Regions from separate parts of the Desulfosalsimonas propionicica genome, predicted to be linked through region 1. Evidence: riboswitches for the same ligand, from Rfam matches in the RefSeq annotation. Region 1 holds a riboswitch; each other region holds the start of a gene.
What was found. A riboswitch is a leader RNA that binds a small molecule or an ion and turns the genes downstream of it on or off. The one in region 1 is predicted to bind cobalamin.
Positions count from the first base shown of each region.

Region 1 (6,832 bases):
GTTGCCGTTGATCTCAACCTCCTGATCAAACACGTTATCAACGCCGAAGGTGAGATATCCTTTGGGCAGCTTGTATTTTCCGCTGATGTCGAGTGTCGAGATATCATCCAGGTCATCCGGACGGCTGGTGACATAATTGAAATTCAGGGCAAGGCTGAACATGCCGCCGTCATATGCCGCGCCCGCAGAGGAGCTGAATTTGGGGCCGGTCTGGTATTGACTGCCGTCGGGATCTTTGGCAACCGGGTCGCACCATGTACCCGAAGAATAAAAGGAGATCCGGCTGGACCAGTTATCCCGGCCATGAAAGGGGAAAAGATCAACATTCCAGTCAACGCCAAGACTTTCATAGGTGCCGGCGTTAAAGTATTCATACGGGTAGCCGCCGCCTTTATAGGATTCAATCTTGTCCTTGTAATCCATGAAAAACCCGGATAACCGGATCTTGCTCCATGCGTTTGTAAACTTGACCCCTGCGTCGTAAGTCCAGCCCTTTTCCGGGGTCAGCTCCGGGTTGCCTTTCAGCAGCCAGGAATCATAGTACAAATTGTTAAAAGAAGGCGCCCTGAAGGCTTTTGCCGCATTGGCAAACAGATTCACGGATTGATTCAGCCGGAAATTAAGCCCCAGGCTGGGAGTGAATTCATCCTGGTCTTCACCGGCGGCGTCCGCATAAATCAATTGCTCCCGCATGCCCAGATCGATTTTCAGCCGCTGGAAAAAGCGCTTGCTGATAATGGCAAACACGGCAACGTCATTGCGGTAATGATATCCATATCCGGTTTCAAAGTTGGCAGCGCGATGAATATATTCAAAGCCGGTTTTGACTTCAGCAGTCAGGAAATCAAATTTGGCGTCTGTTGATAAACCGGTATTAAAATGCTTGTTTTTACTGATCCCGTCCAGGATTTTGGAAGGCTGGTATTCGTATGTTTTTCTCTCTTCATCCCCGTATTTGTAAAATGCTTTGAATCTCGCGTTTTCGGTCTCATAGCGCAGGTTGGTAAAAATTTCATACTGCTCCTGCTCATTGGTGTCCATTACCTGACCGGTTGTGGCGTCATATGTTTCATAGCCGGAGTCCACGTAACTGGCCAGGCCGTCAAAATATAAATTTTCCGCGATATTGGCGTTTACGCTGGCTGAATACCGGTGAAGCGGTCTGGTATCGCTGTATTCGTTATCCGCAAAGTCATCATTGCGCTTAATTGAATTCATATGCTGATACCCAAACCCCACATTCACCCCTGGCCCGAGGTATTGCAGATGATGGTTGTGATAGCCGTAATCCCCGAATTCCACGGATGCCGTTGTCTGTTTGTGAACGGCATTCTTTTTGGTGATAATATTGATGGCCCCGCTCATGGCATCGGCACCGTACTGAATGGAAGATGCCCCTTTCATAACTTCAACCCGTTCAATGTTTTCAAGCGAAAAATTGGATAATTCATAATTTTTGTTTCCGGAATTTTGAATGGGCATGCCATTGATCAGGACCAACTCGCCGCCTTCAACTCCGCGAATCGACAGCGAACTGCCCATTCCGGCTTTTACACCCATGGGTGAATAACCCTGAAATGAAAACCCGCCGATCCGGCGCAGGGCGTCAATAACGTTGTTGCCGCCGGTGCGCTTTAATTCCGCGGCTGAAAAAGACTGAATAAATTGCGGGCTTTCTTTTTCCGGAGAAGGAAACCGCTCAGATGTGACCACAATATCTTCCATGGCCGTGGCATTGTGAGCGGATCGCGCATGTGCGGAATGTTGCGTGCAGATACATAAAATGGAAAAACAGAGAATCAATAAAAATTTTTTGCCCATGGTGCCTCCTTTACTGTTGTCAATGAAAATGTGCCGCAGCCGGCCTTGTCATGGAGAAACCTGGGCATATGCGTTTTCAATAAAAAAATCCCGGATCGTATACACGATCCGGGATTTCCCTTTTTTATCCGCAGAATCCGCCCGGGGCACAACGTTGCCGGCGCAGTCAAACCCCTTATGGTTATTCAGACAGGTCTTCTGACTTGCGGATCAATCTACTTGCTGCGCCTTCCCATTAATACAAACAGTGGCAGTTCTGCAGCTTTCGTCCCCGTTTACAGCCGCGGGCCGGTCCCTGATTCACACAGGGTTCCCTCCTGACAGGCTCCTGTAAAACAACGCTTCGAAAAGCAGGTTGTACAAGCCGGTGCCAGGCTCACATTGCGAGCATCTGAATAATTGTCTATATTTAAATACAATTGCAATACCCTGTCAAGGGTCATTTTTATAATCGATATGCTGTATTTTTTTACTGAACTTACAAAAACAGACAGTTGCAAACTTCAAAAAACATCTTCCCTGTTTTTTCCCCGGCCCGGATGCCGGGGTTCAATGCCCAGCCGGCGAAGGGTTGCCGGGCGGGGCACTCCGTTTGGGTCATATCCCCGCAGCCGGTAATATTTCTGCAACATGGCCTCCAGGGGAACCGTGCTTTGGTCGGCATCACAGGCGCGCCCCTCTGTGAGCAGCCGCAGCGGCAGGGTATCGTCCTTTCTGGAAATACCTTCCCGGGTGTTCATGTAGCGCTCCAGCACATGGACCCGTTCTCCGGCCTTGTAAAAATCCCGCATGCCCTGGTAGGGCACATAGCGGCTGCCCATAATGGCATGCCACAGCTCCGGATAAAGGCTGACATCCATTAAATTCAGCGCCAGCCGGGAAAGGTTCTGATTGAGCAGCCGGATGACAAACTTAGGTGAAAAACGAATCAGGGGCGGCTCCAGGAATACGGCAAAGGAGGTAAACAAACACACGTGCAGGCAGTTGATGGCGCAAAACACATCTTCCATGAACTTGACCATGTAGGGTTTCCAGCGCACAGCCCGGGGCTCGGCCATTCCCAGAATCACCTCCAGGCCCACCATGTAGGATGACAGGTGGCAGCCGCCCCGGTTGGCCGTGGCATAGGAAAGGCCCTGGCCAACAGAACCCCGGGGATCATAGCCGGGCAGTTCCATGCCCTTGACATGCATGGCAAAATCCTCGCCCCCGTATTTCCGGGCCGCGGCAGCAGAACCCAGGGCCAGATCTTTTCCCAGGCCCCGGCGCAGGGCCATATCCGTTATCATTTCGGTAATTTTGTCAGCAGATCCGAATTTCAGATCTGTTTTCAGCAGTCCCTTTTGACCGGCTTCCATGGCCCAGGCCAGGGTCCCGCCCGTTGAAATGGTATCCATACCGTAATGGCTGCACAACTCATTGAAGTCGGAAACCGTTTCCGGATCAAAAATCTCCAGGTTGGCGCCCAGCAGGGTCATGGTCTCGTATTCGGGCACATGCCGTTTTTCCCCCCGAATGGTGCCCCGGTGGCCGCAGAGAATGGCGCAGGGCTTGCAGGTATCATGCTTTGTGTCAAACCGCTCGGCCATGGCCTCGCCGGAGAGCTTGCGGGCGCGGCCGTGGCTGCCGCCGGTAAAATTGCGCACTGGCAGGATTCCGGCGGCATTGCCGGTATTGAGATTGGCGTTGGTGCCGTAATCCCGGAAAGCGCCGGCTGTGACCCCATTTCTTTGAATATATTTAAAAAACAGCCGATTCGCTTTATCAAAGCGTTTTTTGTCCGCCGGCACAATCTTGTATTCTTTGCCCTTTGCCACGATGCCCTTGAGATTTTTGGCCCCCAGCACCGTTCCCATGCCGCCCCGTCCCAGAAAACGGTGTCCGGACCGGATATTGGCAAACCGGACCCGGTTTTCCCCGGCCGGCCCGATGACCAGGGCACCGGAGCCGTCCTGCAAAATCGCCTTTTCCGCATCCGCCGTGCCCGTTCCCCAAAGTTCATCGGCGGGAACAAACGCTGCCCCACCGGCATCCACCCGCAAATAGACCGGTGATTGGGCCCGGCCGAAAATCACCATGGCATCCCACCCGGAAGTCTTTAACGCCATGCCAAAGGGACCGCCGCAGGAACTGCTGGCCATCAGGCCCGTGAGCGGCGATTTGGTCACGGCTTCAAACCGGCCCGAGCAGGCGGCGCCCGTACCCATAAACACCCCGGTTGCCAGGACAAACAAATTCTCCGGGCCAAGGGGATCAATACCCGCGGCCATCCGGTCGTAAATCAGCTTCAGCGCAATGCCTTTGCCGCCCAGATATTGTTGCCGGTCTACATCACTGATATAAGAGATATCAAACGTCTGACGGGTTAAATCCACTTCCAGTACCCGGTTGCTGGTGCCTGTGATCTCCTGCATGAAAACCTCCCTGCCTGATTGAGCAGCAATGAATATACATTCTGGTCCGCTTATGATAAGAGATTGTTTATTAAATTATAAAAAAAAACAAGCCCAATCAACATTTACTGAGGGTCCGCGACGCTTACCGGTCATCCACCAACGGAGCAGGAGTAAAGAAATGCCCCAGTTTGACTACGCGTTTCTGAGTCATCCCAAAATCATCTCCGGTGCCTGCAGCCTGGAAAACATCCCGGCCGAACTTGCGGCCAACAACGCCTGCAAGCCTCTGATTATCACCGACCGGGCGGCAGTTGCCCAAAAAAGGGACCGGATCCTGATCCGGGCATTTGATGATTCCGACTGCTTGATCGGCGCCGTGTTTAACCGATTGGGGGATTATGCCGGCATCAGCCTGGCATGGCAGGCTGCGGACCTGTTTGTCCACCGGGGCTGCGATGCATTGATCGCCCTGGGAAGTTGCTTGTCCGCGGACCTGGCCCGGGCCGTCAATATCCTGGTTTCTGAAAACACGCCGGATCTTTCGGCTTTTTTCAAGGGCGCGGCCCTGACCAAAAGATTATACCCATTTGTATTGGTGCCTGCCGGGGATTTGCACGGCACCGGCGCCGGAAACACCCTGATCCTGGATCACCAGCGTTTTTGCTCGGAATTTCTTGCCCCGGATGTCATCGTGCTGGACAAACGCATGCTCCGGGGACAGCCGCCGCCTCAAACCGCCCAAAGCGCGGCCATTGCCGCGGACAACGCCTGGAGCGCCTTTACCGGGCCCAGCCCCGGCCCCATCCGGGATGCGTTTGTCCACACCGCCCTCCGGCTTTTAAACCAAAACCTGGACGCCGCCCTGGCAGCGCCGGGCCGGGACAAGCCCTGCCTGGCCATGGCCAACGCAGGTGTAATTGCCGCCATTGCCGCTGCCAACGCCGCACCGGGCATTGTGCGGGTGGTTTCAGAAGAACTGGCCCGGATGACCCGCATCCGGAGGGGTTTATTTACCGGCCTTCTGGCGCCTGCAGCCCTGGAAAAATCCCTGGAGCAAAACGGCCCGCCCAGGCCCGAACTGCTGCTGGCAGTGGCCAGCATGGAAACTTATGCCGCCACACCGGAACAACAGCGGCCCGCCACGGGGGCAGATATGCTCAAGGCCCTGTTTGACAAAATTCAAAATACCCTGGGCCAAAGCCTGGAATCTTTGCAAATCCCTTTTTACCAAATCCGGCAGGCCTGTGAAAACGCAGCATCCAGGCCGGATACCGCAATAAAAGCCTCTGAGGCGCTGGACCTGGCTGGCCGGGCCTGGAAAGGAGCATCCGAATGAACCGTTTTACCCCGTTTTCAACCGCTCCGGCCGACCTTGGCCACTATCCGGAGATCCGCCCGAAAACCAGTTATTTCCGGAAAGCCTACATTGCCGTAATGCTGCTGGTGGTGGGCCGGGGCCTTGAAGCCGCTGCAAGGGTGGATCCGACGGTCCGGCGAATTTTTGAGCAGATGCCAGACGGATTCTGTCTTTGCGTGGGCGTGGGCCCGGCAGGACCGTGGATGATGGCCAAAAAGGACAAAAAAGGCCGCCTCCGGTACCTGGGCTGGCACCCCCGGGCAGCCAAAGCTCATCTGCGCCTGACCATCAAAAACCTGGCCTCAGCCATGCGGTTGTTCACCTTTCAGGAGTCAACGGCCCAGGCCTTTAACTACGACCGGTTCATGGTGGAAGGCAGCCTGCCCCAGGCCCTGGCGTTTATGCGGGCCCTGGACCGTGTGGAAGTCTATCTGCTGCCAAAAATCATTGCCAGGCGGGCTGTCAAACGCTATCCGGGCAACTCGGAACTGCCGGGCTGGAAAAAGCATTTCAACCGCATCCGGATCTATTTGCGCGCCTTTTTTCCGGACCTGATACGGGTGATTTACAAAAACATTTAAAAACCGGGAAAGGAATCGCCATGATCCTGCCGGAATTTTATGATTTCTGCAGCCGTGCCAAAATTGTTTCAGGGCAAAACGCCCTTGAAAAAATACCGGCGCTGCTGGCCGAACTTGACGCCGGCCGGCCGCTGATCATCACGGATCCCGGGGTGGAAAACGCCGGGCTCGTGGATGTGGTCAAACAGGCCATAGCCCGCGGCCTGGAATCCGCACCGGTTTACAGCGATGTTCCGGTGGATTCCGACTACCATGTGGTGGACAAAATCGCCGGCGTGTACAGGGAAAACCAATGCGACGCCATCATTGCCGTGGGCGGCGGCTCGGTGATTGACACGGCCAAGGGTGTGAACATCGTGGTTTCGCTGGGAGGCAAAACCCTGCTGGACTACCAGGGAGCCGGTGCGGTGCGCAACAAACTCAATCCTTTGGTGATTCTGCCCACCACCGCAGGCACGGGATCGGAAATGACCCTGGTGGCCGTGATCGCCGATCCGGAACGCCGGGAGAAAATGCTCTTTGTCTCCTATTTTCTGCTGCCGGACCTGGCCGTGCTCGATGCCCGCCTGACCCGGACCCTGCCGGATTTTATCACAGCGGCAACAGCCATGGACGCCCTGTCCCATGCCTGCGAGGCCTGGTACTGCATGGAAAAAAACCCTTTAAGCGATACCCTG
Region 1 is NZ_JACDUS010000001.1:813,131-819,962, reverse strand. It holds gene HNR65_RS03465 (TonB-dependent receptor) at 1-1,821, opposite strand, end outside; cobalamin riboswitch at 1,993-2,168, opposite strand; gene HNR65_RS03460 (aldehyde ferredoxin oxidoreductase family protein) at 2,325-4,235, opposite strand; gene HNR65_RS03455 (iron-containing alcohol dehydrogenase) at 4,396-5,553, shown strand; gene HNR65_RS03450 (hypothetical protein) at 5,550-6,155, shown strand; gene HNR65_RS03445 (iron-containing alcohol dehydrogenase) at 6,176-6,832, shown strand, end outside.

Region 2 (6,832 bases), on a different contig from region 1:
CAAAAACAACCGAAATGGATGACATGGTGGTCAAGTCCACCAAGATCGAGCGCAAAATTGAGCATATCACGGACTCGGTAACCGTTGTCACCGAAGACCGGATCAAGCTGGGGGGCTTTACAGACACAACCGAGATTCTTCGCTTCACCCCCAGTGTCGAGTTCAAGCAGGCCGGCGGCCCGGGCCAGTTCAATTATCCAAAGCTTCGGGGATACGATGATGGTCATTTTCTGGTGCTTGTCAACGGTATGAAGATCAATGAGGCCTATGGTGCCGGAACCGGCCATTTTCTCGGGCATATCGACCCCCGACTGATCGGATCCGTGGAAATTCTCCGCGGCCCCCAGGCCTCATTGTACGGCTCGGATACCACAGCCGGCGTGATGTCCTATACAACCATAAGCGGGGAACCTGGTGTTCATTACAATGTGGGGACCGAATACGGCTCCCTGGAATGGAAAAAGGGATACGGCAGCGTGCGGGGCGGTAGGGAGACCTGGGATTATGCCGTGGCTGCGGCCTACACCGACAGCGGCGGGGTCCACGACGAGGAGTATTACAAAAACCTGTCCCCTGCCCTTAAACTCGGCTGGCATCCCGGCCCTTTTGATGTGGAACTGGCCTATTTGTATGTCAAAAGCGAGTTTCAGGCGGCTGAACTCAATGAATCCAATGAATTCCTCGAGAACCGGGATGCGCATTATGCCTTTCAAACCCCGGACCCGAATAACGCCAACGAGTATGAACATCACATCACCACCCTGAATATCTCCCACCGGATCAATGATGCCTTTCGCCAGAAAATGATGCTGGGCTGGTTTGAGAAAGATCATTACCGCAATGACAAGGATGATGGTCTGCTGGGATATGAAACCGCACCCTTTGACAATTTTACCTATGACGGGGTCGCATATAATAAGGGTGAGGCCGTTCCGATTTACGATAAAGGTACAGGCGAGGCATATGGCTACGATCACAAGAATCTGATGACGGACTACAACCTGATATGGGATATGCAGATAGGCAATGCCGGTTCCAATACCATGCTTTACGGGTTTGAATACCTGTACCAGGAAGGCGGGAAATGGGGGCGGTATGGCGATGTCTCAGCGGATACTTACAACTACTCATTTTATGTCAATGACCAGTTAATGCTCCTGAATGACGCCATGATTATTTCCGCCGGCCTGCGGCGGGATGAACATGAAGTCTATGGCAGTGAGACCACCGGCAAGCTCGGCTCGGCCTATACATTTCTCCGGACCGGGACCACCCTGTTTGCAAACTACGGGACCAGCTTCAGGGCCCCCACGTTTTCCAACCTCTATGATCCGTCCTATGGAAACCAAAACATCGAACCTGAGACCGGCTGGACAGTTGAAGGCGGTGTTCGCCAGGAATTCATGAACGGTCGGTTAAACGCGGAACTGACCTATTACTACTCGGAATTGGATGATGTCATTGTTTTTGATCACACCATCGTCAATCCAAGACGGGACTCGGGTTATGGCCAATACGCCAACCGGGATTCCCAGGAAGTCAGCGGCCTGGAATTCTCATTTGGCGCAGCCCTGACCGACCACCTGAATCTTCGCGGCAACTACACCTATACCGGATCGCACAGCAAAGAGGCCGGAGAACGCTACCGAACCGTCCAGATCGCCAGAAATAAAGGCAATATCAGTCTTTTTTATGAAACGGCAAAATACAATTTCGGGGTTACCGGCTATTACTGCGGCCCGCGACTGCGCTGGAAAGGGGACCTCGAAATGGAGGATTATTTCCGGCTGGATGTTTCCGGCCGCTACGAGGTTTATGAAGGCCTGAACCTCTATGGCCGCATCGAAAACCTGCTGGACGAAGCCATCGAAGAAGGCCTCGGGTATGAACAGCCTGGTTTTTACGCAATCATGGGCATTGAATATTCTCTTTAGCATCAACTGAAATAGCTGCGCCATGAAATCCCTTACGCCATAGGCGATGTGAAGACGAAATTTCAGGGCAGCAAAATCGACCTCATGACCGCTGCCCAGGTTGCAAAATGGCAGCTGAAATGGCGACTGGAGGAACAAATCAAATGAAAAAAAGATTGAAAAAAGGATTATTGATGGTGTTTACCGGAGACGGCAAGGGCAAGACCACATCCGCCCTGGGCCTTTCCCTGAGAAGCGCGGGCCATGGGCTTAACGTCTGCTTCATCCAGTTTATCAAAGGCTCCTGGAAATACGGGGAGATGGATGCGGTGGGCCGGTTTGACGGCCTGATCGATTTCCACGTTATGGGCCGTGGCTTTACCTGGAAATCCGACAACCTGGAAGAGGACAAGGCGGCTGCGCGCGAGGCCTGGGCGTTTGCCCAAAACGCCATAAATTCCGGCAAGTATCATCTGGTGGTCCTCGACGAGTTTACCTACCTGCTCAACTACGGCATGGTGGATATGGATACGGTTCTCTCGGCCCTTGCGGGCAGGCCTTCCGGGATGAATGTGGCCGTCACCGGCCGCGACGCCCCGAAGCCGCTCATGGCCGCGGCTGACCTGGTATCGGAAACCAGGGCCCTCAAACATCCCTATCAAGCGGGGATCACGGCACAGAAAGGCATCGAGTTTTGACTCTCCATCGCCTGCTCAACTTCAGTACCCATCCGGGCGAAACCGGGTTGACCCATATCTGATTGGAAAAACAAAATTTTTATTAAGGCCAAAATTCGAGGGGGTATTTTTATGTATCTATACTGGCGCATACAGCAGGACCTGAACTGCCTGGGCGAAGTGATCCGCTTTCATGATCCCGCCTTTGCCAACGCCTTTCACAAATGGGTGCGCAAGAATTTCAACAGCATTGCCCTGGCAGAAGACTTTTACCCGGACGAGGACTCCTCCAGGCACTTCATGGAAACCAATCATGCCGGAACTGAGACAACGGTCTGACCCATTGTTATAAAAATCGCAATATACGGAAAAGGCGAACTCGGTAAATGCTTGCCCGGATCTGGTCTTTGGCGACGAGGCTTTTATCAGCTGTTTCCGCGCCCGGCGCCACCCGGTTGCAGACATAGCTCCTTTTTTCCGGAACTTTCCCTTGACAGTCTGCTGTGCAGCCAATATGAATAAAAGTGTTAGGGTGTAGTTTGCTTAATAGGGAATCCCGTGAAAGCCGGGAGCGGTCCCGCCGCTGTAACCCCGATCCGTCTCATGATGACGGAGACCTTTTCAGCCTTTGTGCGCCACTGTAGGGCTCAAGCCCCATGGGAAGGCCGCTGAGAAGGCGGGGGAGCCAGAAGACCTGCCTTGACCCATATATCGGTGTTTCTGCGGAGCTACAGATGCCGAACCTGATGGACAGCTCCGAATGGACAAATTGTTCCATTCGCAATAGATGAGGGCCAAGAAAACTGGGTGCAGCCCTCCAGACACCGTTGCACGTGTCTGGAGGGCTTTTTTATTTGGAAAACCCTTTAAAATAAAGAGGCTGCTATGATGAAGCTTTTTGCCGCCCCTAGCCATCCGGCATGGCAAATGAGCGAACCTGTCTATGTTATTCGGTACGGCAAATTTTTCCGCACGGTGTATCACCCGGAGGGATGGTCGGATGTGCCGGATTACGAACTCAGCGTTGATGGCAGGATCTATCGCACACCCCATCACAAACTGGGGGCAAGCGAGGAGGCGGATTATGTGATCGGAAGGGACCATGGGCTCTACCGGGCAGCCGGCCATCCGGATAAGGACGATGCTTCTGCTGCTGCGCCGGTTTTTCCGTTTCACTCAGCCTGCTCGTCGGTTGCCGCCTCAACCTCGCCTTCCGCATCCAGATAGGCATTCCTGAGGGCATCCAGGGTTTCCGCGTCCGTCCGCCACATGCCTCGCTGCACAGCTTCCAGGAGTTTATTCAGGATGTTTTGCAGGGCATAGGGGTTGACCTGCTTCATCCATTCCTGCATATTCGCGTCCAGGGCCACTTTCCGGGCAAAGCGCTGATACATCCAGTCATCCACCACGCCGGCGGTAGCATCCCAGCCCAAGATGATGTCCATGGCCTTGGATATATCGCCCGCGCCTTTAAATCCGTGGCGTTTCAGACCTTCCAGCCATTTGGGGTTTAACAGGCGCGCGCGGAAGATATGCCGGGCTTCCTCAGTGGTGGTGCGGACCGCTGCCCGGTCCGGATCGGCCGAGTCGCCGGCCAGAGAAAAGGGTCGGCCTCCGGTCACCGCGTGCACGGCCGTGATCAGGCCGCCGTGGTAGTTGTAGAAATCCGTACAGCTCATCATGTCCTTTTCCCGGGTGTCCTCGTTTTTAACCGTCACCGACATCCGGGAAAGTGCCTTGCGGAAGCTCTTTTCCGACGACTCGCCAAAGCTGTTTTTTCCGTAGGCATAAGAAGAGCACTGAATATACATATTGCCCAGGTCATCAACCGTCTCCCAGGCCTTTGATTCCACAAGCTGGGCCACGCCCGCGCCATAGCTGCCGGGAGCAGAGCCAAAGATGCGGTATGTGGCCTGACGGAAAGCGTCTATTCCTTCAAGCCCTTGTCCGGCCAGCTCCGCCAAATCCAGGGTGACATGGCGACGGATAAAATTGGTCTCAGGCGCCTCGGCAAGCGCAGCCACCATCTGCACCGCCTGATCGATCAAGTCCACAAGCAGCGGAAAGGCATCGCGGAAAATGCCGGAAATTCTCGGGGAGACGTCAATGCGCGGCCGGCCGAGTTCGGCTGCGGGAATAATTTCAACACCGCGCACATTGCCGGAGCCTTTCTGCCATACCGGCCGAACTCCCAAAAGATAGAGGATTTCCGCCACATCATCACCCTTGGAGCGCATGGTCGGGCTTGCCCACAGGATCAGGCCCACGCTGTCCGGATAGCTTCCGTGTTCGTCAAGGTAACGCGCCATCAAGGCATCCCCCAGTTTGCGGCCCACTTCCCAGGCCGCAGGGGTGGGAATCTTCTGAGGGTCCACGGAATAAAAATTTCGACCCGTGGGAAGAATGTGCGCCTGTCCGCGGCTGGGAGCCCCGGACGGGCCGGGCGGCACAAAACGGCCCTCCAGAGCGCCAAGACAGGCGATCCTTTCGTTTTCCGTCTGCTGAAGCCGCGGAGCCAGATCATTTTGGACAAACTCAAGGGCTTCGGTCACCGCCGGATGGGCTTTGCCCAGATGCTGCCGCTGGGCCTCCACTGCCGCGTCCGCTTCTTTTCCCGAATTCATCAGATCCCCTACCAAATCCTCACAAAGCTGCCGGGCTTTTTCCAGCACCTGGCCCCCGGTCTCAACAGCCGCGCCGATTACCGGCCGGCCCCGGCTGTTAAATACCTGTTCGGGGTCATAGCCCAAGGCCCTTAAAACCGCTTCGCGAAGCGAGGGCACCGATCCGTTGGCCAGGCGCATGATCTGGACCAGGGTCCGGATCAATTGAGCATTCTCCGGCGGCCGGCCCAGGGTATGCAGGCCGTCTGCAATGGTGGTATCCGATATTTCTCCCAAATACTCATGAAGGGTTTCAATAAAGGCGGCCACGTCGGAAAGAGCGGCTTTGCGAGTGAGGTTCAGGTCATTTACAAGATCGGCCGCTTCAGCGGCCTCCCATATCATGGGCGCCAGGATCTCCAGCTTGGCCGGGTCCTGGACTGCGGCCTCCTGATATTCCAATAGCCGATTTTCCAGATCCGCCAGCTCCTCGTAGAGCCCTGCGTTTGTCAGGGCCGGCGGCAGGTGATCAATTATACAGGCATAAGAGCGACGCTTGGCCTGGGTGCCTTCGCCGGGGTCATTTATTATATAGGGATAGATATTGGGCAGATCCCCTATGGCAAGATCCGGGTAGCACTCCGGCCCAAGGCCCACGGCTTTTCCCGGCAGCCACTCCAGGCTCCCGTGTTTTCCCACATGGATCACTGCATCCGCGCCAAAGACCTCCCTGATCCACCGGTAGTGGGCCAGGTAATGATGGGGCGGGGCCATGTGCGGGTCATGGTAGAGCTTGTCCACTTGCTCTAAATATCCCCTGGGCGGCTGAATGGTGATAAACAGATTGCCGTTTAAAAACCCGGGGAAAAGCAGTCGCTGCTCATGGACAAAAAGATCGCCGGGCACCGGCCCCCAGTCCGCCTGGATTTGCTCCTGAATCGGCCGGGGCAGTGCCTTGTGCCATGGCTTATAATATTCCGGGCCGGCTGTTGCCCGGGACCGGTCGGCCATCTGATCGGGCGGGAGAAAGCGCTGGTCACAGGTCATGCAGGCAGTCAGCGCCCGGGCCAGCTCGTTGCCGTCCGTATAGAGATGATCCACCCGGTAGCCCTTTCCGTTCATGGCCGCCACCAGATCCGTGACGCTGGCAAAAGAATCCAGCCCCGACGCGCAGCCGATGCGATCGTTTCGCGGCGGGTAATGATGAAAGACAATGGCAACTTTTTTTTCCGCGTTTTTCTTTCGGCGAAGCGCCGCCCAGTTCAAGGCAAGGCGAACCATCGCAGCCGTGCGATCCGGTATGGGGACGTACTTGTTCACCGCCGCCCCGCTGATCGGGTCCGTGTCCACACACTGTTTGGCAGCCACAGGCACGGTGACAATCACACCGTCAAGCTCGGGCTGGGCCACATTGATGGTGATATCCACATTGTTCAACCCCTGCGGGTTTGCCTTCCATTCCGCTATGGGCCGGGTGGTGGCCATGGCCTGGATGACAGGCACGCCCAGGCGCTCAAGCAGCCCCCGGTATTCAGGTGCTGCCGCATTCAGGCTGAACATGACCGGATTGATCAGCACATCAATCAGCGGCCGGTCGTCTGCCATGAAAAACTGCGCCATCACGGAATCAGCGCCCTTG
Region 2 is NZ_JACDUS010000007.1:24,589-31,420, reverse strand. It holds gene HNR65_RS12060 (TonB-dependent receptor plug domain-containing protein) at 1-1,934, shown strand, start outside; gene cobO (cob(I)yrinic acid a,c-diamide adenosyltransferase) at 2,042-2,611, shown strand; gene HNR65_RS12050 (hypothetical protein) at 2,723-2,929, shown strand; cobalamin riboswitch at 3,104-3,306, shown strand; gene HNR65_RS12045 (hypothetical protein) at 3,476-3,817, shown strand; gene cobN (cobaltochelatase subunit CobN) at 3,763-6,832, opposite strand, start outside.
Region 2: linked by a shared signal. The riboswitch ahead of HNR65_RS12045 (hypothetical protein) and the one ahead of HNR65_RS03465 (TonB-dependent receptor) in region 1 are both predicted to bind cobalamin.

Region 3 (6,832 bases), on a different contig from region 1:
TTTAGTAAGTGTATTTAAGACTTAATGCAAAATTGCGTCCTGGCATTGGATAGCCATCAGTATAGGAATAGTCCCTGTTAAAAAGGTTGTCTATTTCACCCCTCAAGGAAAGGTTTCCGGCGTGATTAAAGTCAGCCAACCGTTTTTCAATGGTAAAATTGGCAACACTAAACTTGTTTTTTTCACGAGGGACCGGATATTCAACATCCTGATCACCGGTGTGGGCAATGTTTAACCGCATGGAAAAACCGTCATTGTCAGAAACAGAAATACCGTATGAAATAAGCAGGTTTGATACATGAGGGAGATCTTCACCAGTTTCATCATCCTCATATTCTGTTAGGTAAGTAAAATTAACATATGGTCGGATTTTCCAGGCCAAATCCCATAGTGTAGCCAGATCATAAGAAAAATTGCCTTCAAATCCAGCAACAGTAGCATCTCCAATATTTTCCCAAGTGGTAATGAATGTTTGCATATCCGTTTTTGTTTCAATCTTATCTTTAAAATCAGTGTAAAAATATGTCAGAGAAAGATCAAAGGCATGATAATACCAGTCCAACCCGGCCTCGTATGTATGGCTTTTTTCCGGATCCAGGTCCGGGTTTCCTTTATAAGGATATGCAAACCCATAGTACTCAATATCATAATCGCCTGCCAGCTCTCTTGCAGAAGGCATTCTGAACCCTTGTCCGTAATTGGCACGAACCTTAAGGTTGTCCATAAAAAACCAGGATAGCCCAACCCTGGGACTTATATTGTCTTCATCCTCTTTTCCGCCCTCCCCTTTTTTCACTTCAACTTCGTAATCATCGTAGCGGAGTCCTCCGGTTATGGTGAGGCGGTCTTCAAAATACCTCGCTTTGCCAAGGATAAAATATGCCGGATTGTCAAACTCAGTTTTTTGGGGGGCGTTCTGACTGGTTTCATAATTGATCCAATCAACACCGGATGTTATGGTATATTTTCCTGGATCCCAGGTAAGCTGAGCTTGGGCGCCCTGAAAATCAGTCTTTCTTTCAAAATTATCAGTATTGGTCGGAATATCATAAAAATTATATTCATCATCACCTGTGAAATACCGTGTTTTCCAGGAAAAGATTCCATTCCTTGCGGTCCCCTCGTATATTAAGTCGATAGACTCATTCAGATTGTCCACGTAGTCATCCGGATCATTTTGACTTAACATATCTGGACTGCCGACTTTGTCTGCCTCATGGCTTGTATACATAAGGCCTATCCGGTTTTCAGGCAAAAACTCATAGCCAAGGTTTAAGCTGATATTTTTCTTTTCATCATAGCCGGTGTTTTTGTATTTTTCATCTTCTGCAGTATCATAATCATCCATGCTGCTAATGCTTGCGGCACCGGAAAAGTCAAAATTTCCACTTTTTCCGGAGAAACCAGCCTTGCTTTCCTGATAGCCAAAACTGCCAAGCGTGCCTTTTGCAAAAAAAGCCGGATTGTCTTTTCCCTGTTTTGTGATCACATTAATCACACCTCCGATGGCTGTAGAGCCGTATTGAACAGATGCGGGGCCGCGTATGATTTCCACTCTCTCGATATTTTCTGTCATGATTGTAGCCACGTTGGAGGTTCCGCTTCTGCGGCCGTTTAACAATACCAATACTTTGCTGTCCAGGTCACTACCCATTGAATCACCCCGGAACCCCCGAATTCCAATGGCAATTTGATTCCCGGGTGTCTTGTAAATATGTCCGATATTTTCTTCTGCCAGTAAATCTCCCAGGTTCGTGGCTGAAGACATTTGGATATCCTCTTCATTTAAAACCGTTACACTGGCATCGACCTCCTGCAAAGGTTCCTCAATGCGTTGCCCTGTAACCACAACCTCTTCCAGTCTCATCGCGGAGAGATCACTGCTGCCACCCGTTTCTTGTGCCATACCTGACAGGGGCCATAACATGCCAAGAATACATGCCAGGCAAACCATCTTTCCTTTCATCGCAGTTTCTCCTTCTGCTCATTTTGGTTGCAAGTTCCGTCCCAAGCCCAAAAAAAATCCCCGGACCGATATTTTCATCGATCCGGGGATGTCCCTTTTTTATCCTCAGATACATGCAGCCGCCGGGTTTTCTGGTCCGCGCATATCCCGGAGGCTATTTTCTCATTCAGGCAGGTCTTCTGACTTTTGGATCATCCGAGTTGCCGCGCCTTCCCCTTTCTTTTTTTGAAAAAGTGGCTTTTTGCGACTTTCGTCCCCAATTACAGCGGCGGGCCCGTCCCCGATTTTAACGAGGTTCCCTTTTCAGCCTTTGTAAGGCACCTGAAATGATATGTTGCGCATATGTTAATGAAACATAACAGGAAAAGTCAAGAAGAAATTACAAATCAGCTTTGACCATCACCACCACCCGGTCAATGCCCAGCCCAGGCAACCGATATTTCTCCAGCCTCACCCGGCCGCCTTCCCCTACTTGCTTGCCAAGCCCGGCGTCTTCCAGCTCAGTCTCATACCCCCTGCCCTTCATGGCCATGAGCACGCCGCCGGGTTTTAGCAGCGGCGCGGCCAGATTCATGAGCTCTGCCAGGGAAGTCACAGCCCGGCTGACCACCACGTCAAACTTTTGATCTTCCCCTGCCAGATCCTCGGCCCGCACATGCCGGGCGCAGATGTTTTCAAGCCCCAGGCGCCGGATAGCATACCCCACAAAGCTGATCCGTTTGCGCCGGCTGTCAATCAGGGTTAAATCCAGCTCCGGAAACGCGATTTTCATGGGAATACCGGGAATGCCCGCCCCGGTTCCCAGGTCCAGCACCCTGGCCCCGGATGCAATAAATTTTGCCGGCACCATGGAATCGAGCATCAGGTTTTCGGCAATTTCCAGAGGATCCTCCACACTAGTGAGATTCAAACGCTCTCCGGCTTCAAGCAGTTCTTCGGCAAATCGTTCCAAATTCCCGATTTTATAATCATCCAGAACGAGTCCAAGCCCTTTTCCTGCCTGAGCCACCCAGTCCTGCCACTGATGCCAGTTGGTCTGCTTTTCTTTCATATGTGGGTCAGCCACATGGCTGTTCTTTTAGTCTGGCAAAGCAAGCATTCGCAATTTGGCTGCCCTGTCATAACCTTTTATTCCCTGCTTGAACCGGTCAAGATCTGTGTTAAAAAAAATTCTGGCCAGATAAAAATTTAATTTTTTAAAGCGCTCGTCAGGTACAAGGCGCCGGAGCCAGATCTCTTTGAGATCAGCTTCATTGTAATGGTTGAAAGGCAGTTTGATGTCATCCACATCCCCGTATTTTACAACCGTTTCCACAAGCAGTGCAGTATCGATTTCTTTCAGGGAAATTTTTTTGGAATAACTCCAAAAGCATGCCCCCATCTAATGCGAAAAGTTGTGATTTGGGATGATGTCAATACCGGGAAATCGTATTGCGGAAAAACCCCTTCTTCCGGATCAATGATGGTGGAAAAAAACTTCTTCCTACCTCTGCCCGGCATTATCCTCTTTATCATTTATACGGCCGTTTAAGCGCTTGATTTTTTCGCTGAACGCCTTTTCCTGCTCGTTATAGCGTCTTATCCTGGAATTGAGCTCACGAATCTTCCGGGCATGGGCATTTCGTTCACTTTTGGTCATGTCATCAGTTGATTTCTGCTTTAGTTCCTGTTTTTCATTTTGCAGTTCTTGGTAAGTCTGCTGTAATTTTTCTCTTTCGCTATCCAGTTGTTTCGCGGTATTTTCTAATTTCCCGTCCCAGGTCTCCCCCGAGGCATGTCTGTTCTGTGACTGATTTCTTTTTCTGCTCTCCGGCCGTGTGCTCTCAGGGCGTGAAGAAACCGAATCAAATTTTTTCAGGGTTTCGCTGCTGTGTTCCGGTATCTGGGAAATATCATCCGTGTAATGCAACTTTCCGTTTTCATCTTTATACTGATAATATTCTGCCTCAACAGGGAGGCTCCATAAAAATAAAACAGGCATAACCAAAATAATATATACGAAAATTTTCATAATAATATCCTTATAATACTTGGCAACAAGCAGCAAACCACCTGAATAGTCCCGGAAGGTCACCTTCGGGATGGGCGTTTAAGTCTTTTTACCTCTATTACCTCCCCCTCATCGTTAAACCGCACACCCACATAGTCGCCCTCTCTGACTCCTGTTGTCCTTGCTTTATTACCGGCAATGTTAAAATTCCTGTCTCCAACCACGATTCTTGTATCGAATTTATAGTCAAGCGGGCCGATAACATCAAAATATTTTCTGGTTGTTTTTGAAAAGTCCGTTTCAGACGAATTGTAATTGGGAGCAGGACGAATCCGTTCTATTTTGACATCTGTCCTGTCGTTTTGTGCACTCGCATTGCTGCAAGGAAATCCGAGGATAACAGCAAATGCAAGAATGCAAGAATAAAAAACAATCTTTTTGGCTATAGGCTTTATTGCAGCATACATAAAACTGTATCCTTTCGATTGAATGAAAAAAGAATTATTGAAGTATACGCCAGTAGACCATTCCCTCCGGCCGCTCTGAAGATGCCTCTTCCTGTATATCACCTGTGGAATCGGTAAGATAATCCATATCCCCTATAGAAGTGGGAGTATAGATCATCTGGTCAAAAGATTTGCCGCTTTTTTCTGCATCGTCGTCTTTATTGACTTTATTATCCCCGGTGGTGTCAAACTGGGGGTTGTTTGAGCGGCCGCCGCTGCATGCGCTGACCCTGTACAGCCAGGAATATCCGCCTGCATCGCATGGGGATTCTGACGGAATAGACGAAATAAAGTTCACAATCCCGGAATCCCGTGCGGAGCCCGAACGAAGCGAGGGATCCCGTATAACCCGGGCGCGCTCATCAAGCAGATTGAAATACCACCCGGCATGATCGGTTTCACTGTCTATATCCCCTTCAGTAGGAGTAAAATAACTAATTGAATTATCAGAAAACATACGCCAATCGCTTCCGGCAGCACTTGCGGTCTGCTCAAGCAGCGTTAAACTGTCCGCGTTGTCAGGCGCGTTTGAAAGGACAGGATTAGCAGCTGTTGCCGTAAATTCTCCCAGATATCTGGAGGCCTGTTCATCTTCAGGCCAGGCGTCCTGCCAGTCCCAAACCCCGTAAAAACTTTGTTGATCGGTATTTTCAAAATCTGTCATTGCAATATACTGTCCGGTTCCAAAAACCACGAAATATCCTTCCTGCCCCGGTTCGCAGCCCATCCGCATAACGTCCGGCTCCACGGTAATGGGCTGGCCTCCGCTGTCATTGCTGACCTTTATAAGGGGTTCTGGATTCGTTTCCGTCCCGTATGCGATCTTCCAGTCACTTATCTCGTATAGATCGTCTCCGTTAGTATCCGTCAAATCAAATTTCCAGAGATTGCCTTTCAAATCGCCGGCATACACGTAATCGGCATACCCATCTGAATTCACGTCCGTTATGGCCGGAGATGACAGCCCGTTGCAGCCGACTGCACCGGTATCTATCTTTGTAACCGACAATAGTGCACCGGTTTCATCGTCTACATCCAGAATATACAATACTGCGCTTTCATTTTCACTGCCGTAGCCGTTTCCGAATATCACCACCCATCCGGCTGCCCTGGTTTTTACAATATAACCGGAGCTGTAGGAATAGCCCAGGTCGCTGTCATCAACAACCCCATCTCCGTTGCTGTCAGCTGCATATTCCCATTTCACAAGATCTGCTGCGCTGACCTCACTTATTGCATCCGAATCGCTCACGTTGAGACCGAAATAGCCCTTGCCGCCCTTGCGAAGCCCGCCGACAAGCAAAGTTGTGGTATCGCTGATCTTTCGCACAAAGGGAGCCCCGTCCACATAAAACTGGTGGCTGTAATCTGTTGAAGCCAGACCAGGCAGACTCCCCTTATCAATAAGAATCTTGGGGATGTAAGCGAACTTTTCTTCTCCGGTTTCTGCGTCAAAGACATGGAGCATACCGTTGTTGGCTCCAACGTAGACAACACCATTATAATACTCAGGGGAAGAATGCACCACGTCACCGAGCTTGCTGGCCCGGGTTCTGTATGTACCTCCGTTTGAAACATTATTTGACGGATCTCCCCGCAGGTAGTTTACAAGATTTTCTTCATAAGGAACCCCGGATTGTCCGTATCGAAACGGAACTCCGCTGGTACCGTCATAAGTAATTATTTCCCGGCTGTCCCATGATACTTCTTCGAGCTCCAAACTCGCACTCCAGATTGTGGACCCGACAGACCCGCTTTCCAGTTCTACCTCTTTGGCCATGACATCTCCGTGCCAGTTATCGGTGTTGTAAATCCCCTGATAAATGGTGGTGCCAACAGTACGCTGGACAGAATTGGTGGCAACAGAAGCAGCCGATCCAAGCCTGGACTCTATATCCTCCATCATCTCGCCCATGGCATCTATTAATTCCTGGGGATTACTGGCGTTAATGTATTTTCCGCGTCCGTTTACCGCTGCATGATACAGATCATCGATCTTGTTCTGCTCTGAATCTCCGGGATTTGGCCAGTAAGGACAGGAGCCCCCCCTCCCGCATTCAGGATATACACTGCGGTCAATGGTTCCGGTTACGCCAAAAGACACTGAATAGGTAATCATATGCTGGTGGGCGGCCTGATCCCAGTTTCGCGTGGGTACTACATCGGAAAGGTCTGGGTTCAGATCGTCTTCGTAATATTTCATGGCAACATCTGCAAGGGTGTTATAATATGAGTCCCCGAACGGATCCCCGTCAAAATCAGTGTCGTCATTTCCGTCTTCATTTCCAATAGACGGATTGCTTCCGTTCCAGTACCCGTCTGTCATGGCAATGCTGAATGCCTGCTGGCATGCTCCGCCCTTGTCCTCTG
Region 3 is NZ_JACDUS010000002.1:298,073-304,904, reverse strand. It holds gene HNR65_RS04720 (TonB-dependent receptor plug domain-containing protein) at 2-1,966, opposite strand; cobalamin riboswitch at 2,119-2,306, opposite strand; gene rsmG (16S rRNA (guanine(527)-N(7))-methyltransferase RsmG) at 2,346-3,017, opposite strand; gene HNR65_RS04710 (DUF4124 domain-containing protein) at 3,450-3,977, opposite strand; gene HNR65_RS04705 (hypothetical protein) at 4,037-4,423, opposite strand; gene HNR65_RS04700 (PilC/PilY family type IV pilus protein) at 4,458-6,832, opposite strand, start outside.
Region 3: linked by a shared signal. The riboswitch ahead of HNR65_RS04720 (TonB-dependent receptor plug domain-containing protein) and the one ahead of HNR65_RS03465 (TonB-dependent receptor) in region 1 are both predicted to bind cobalamin.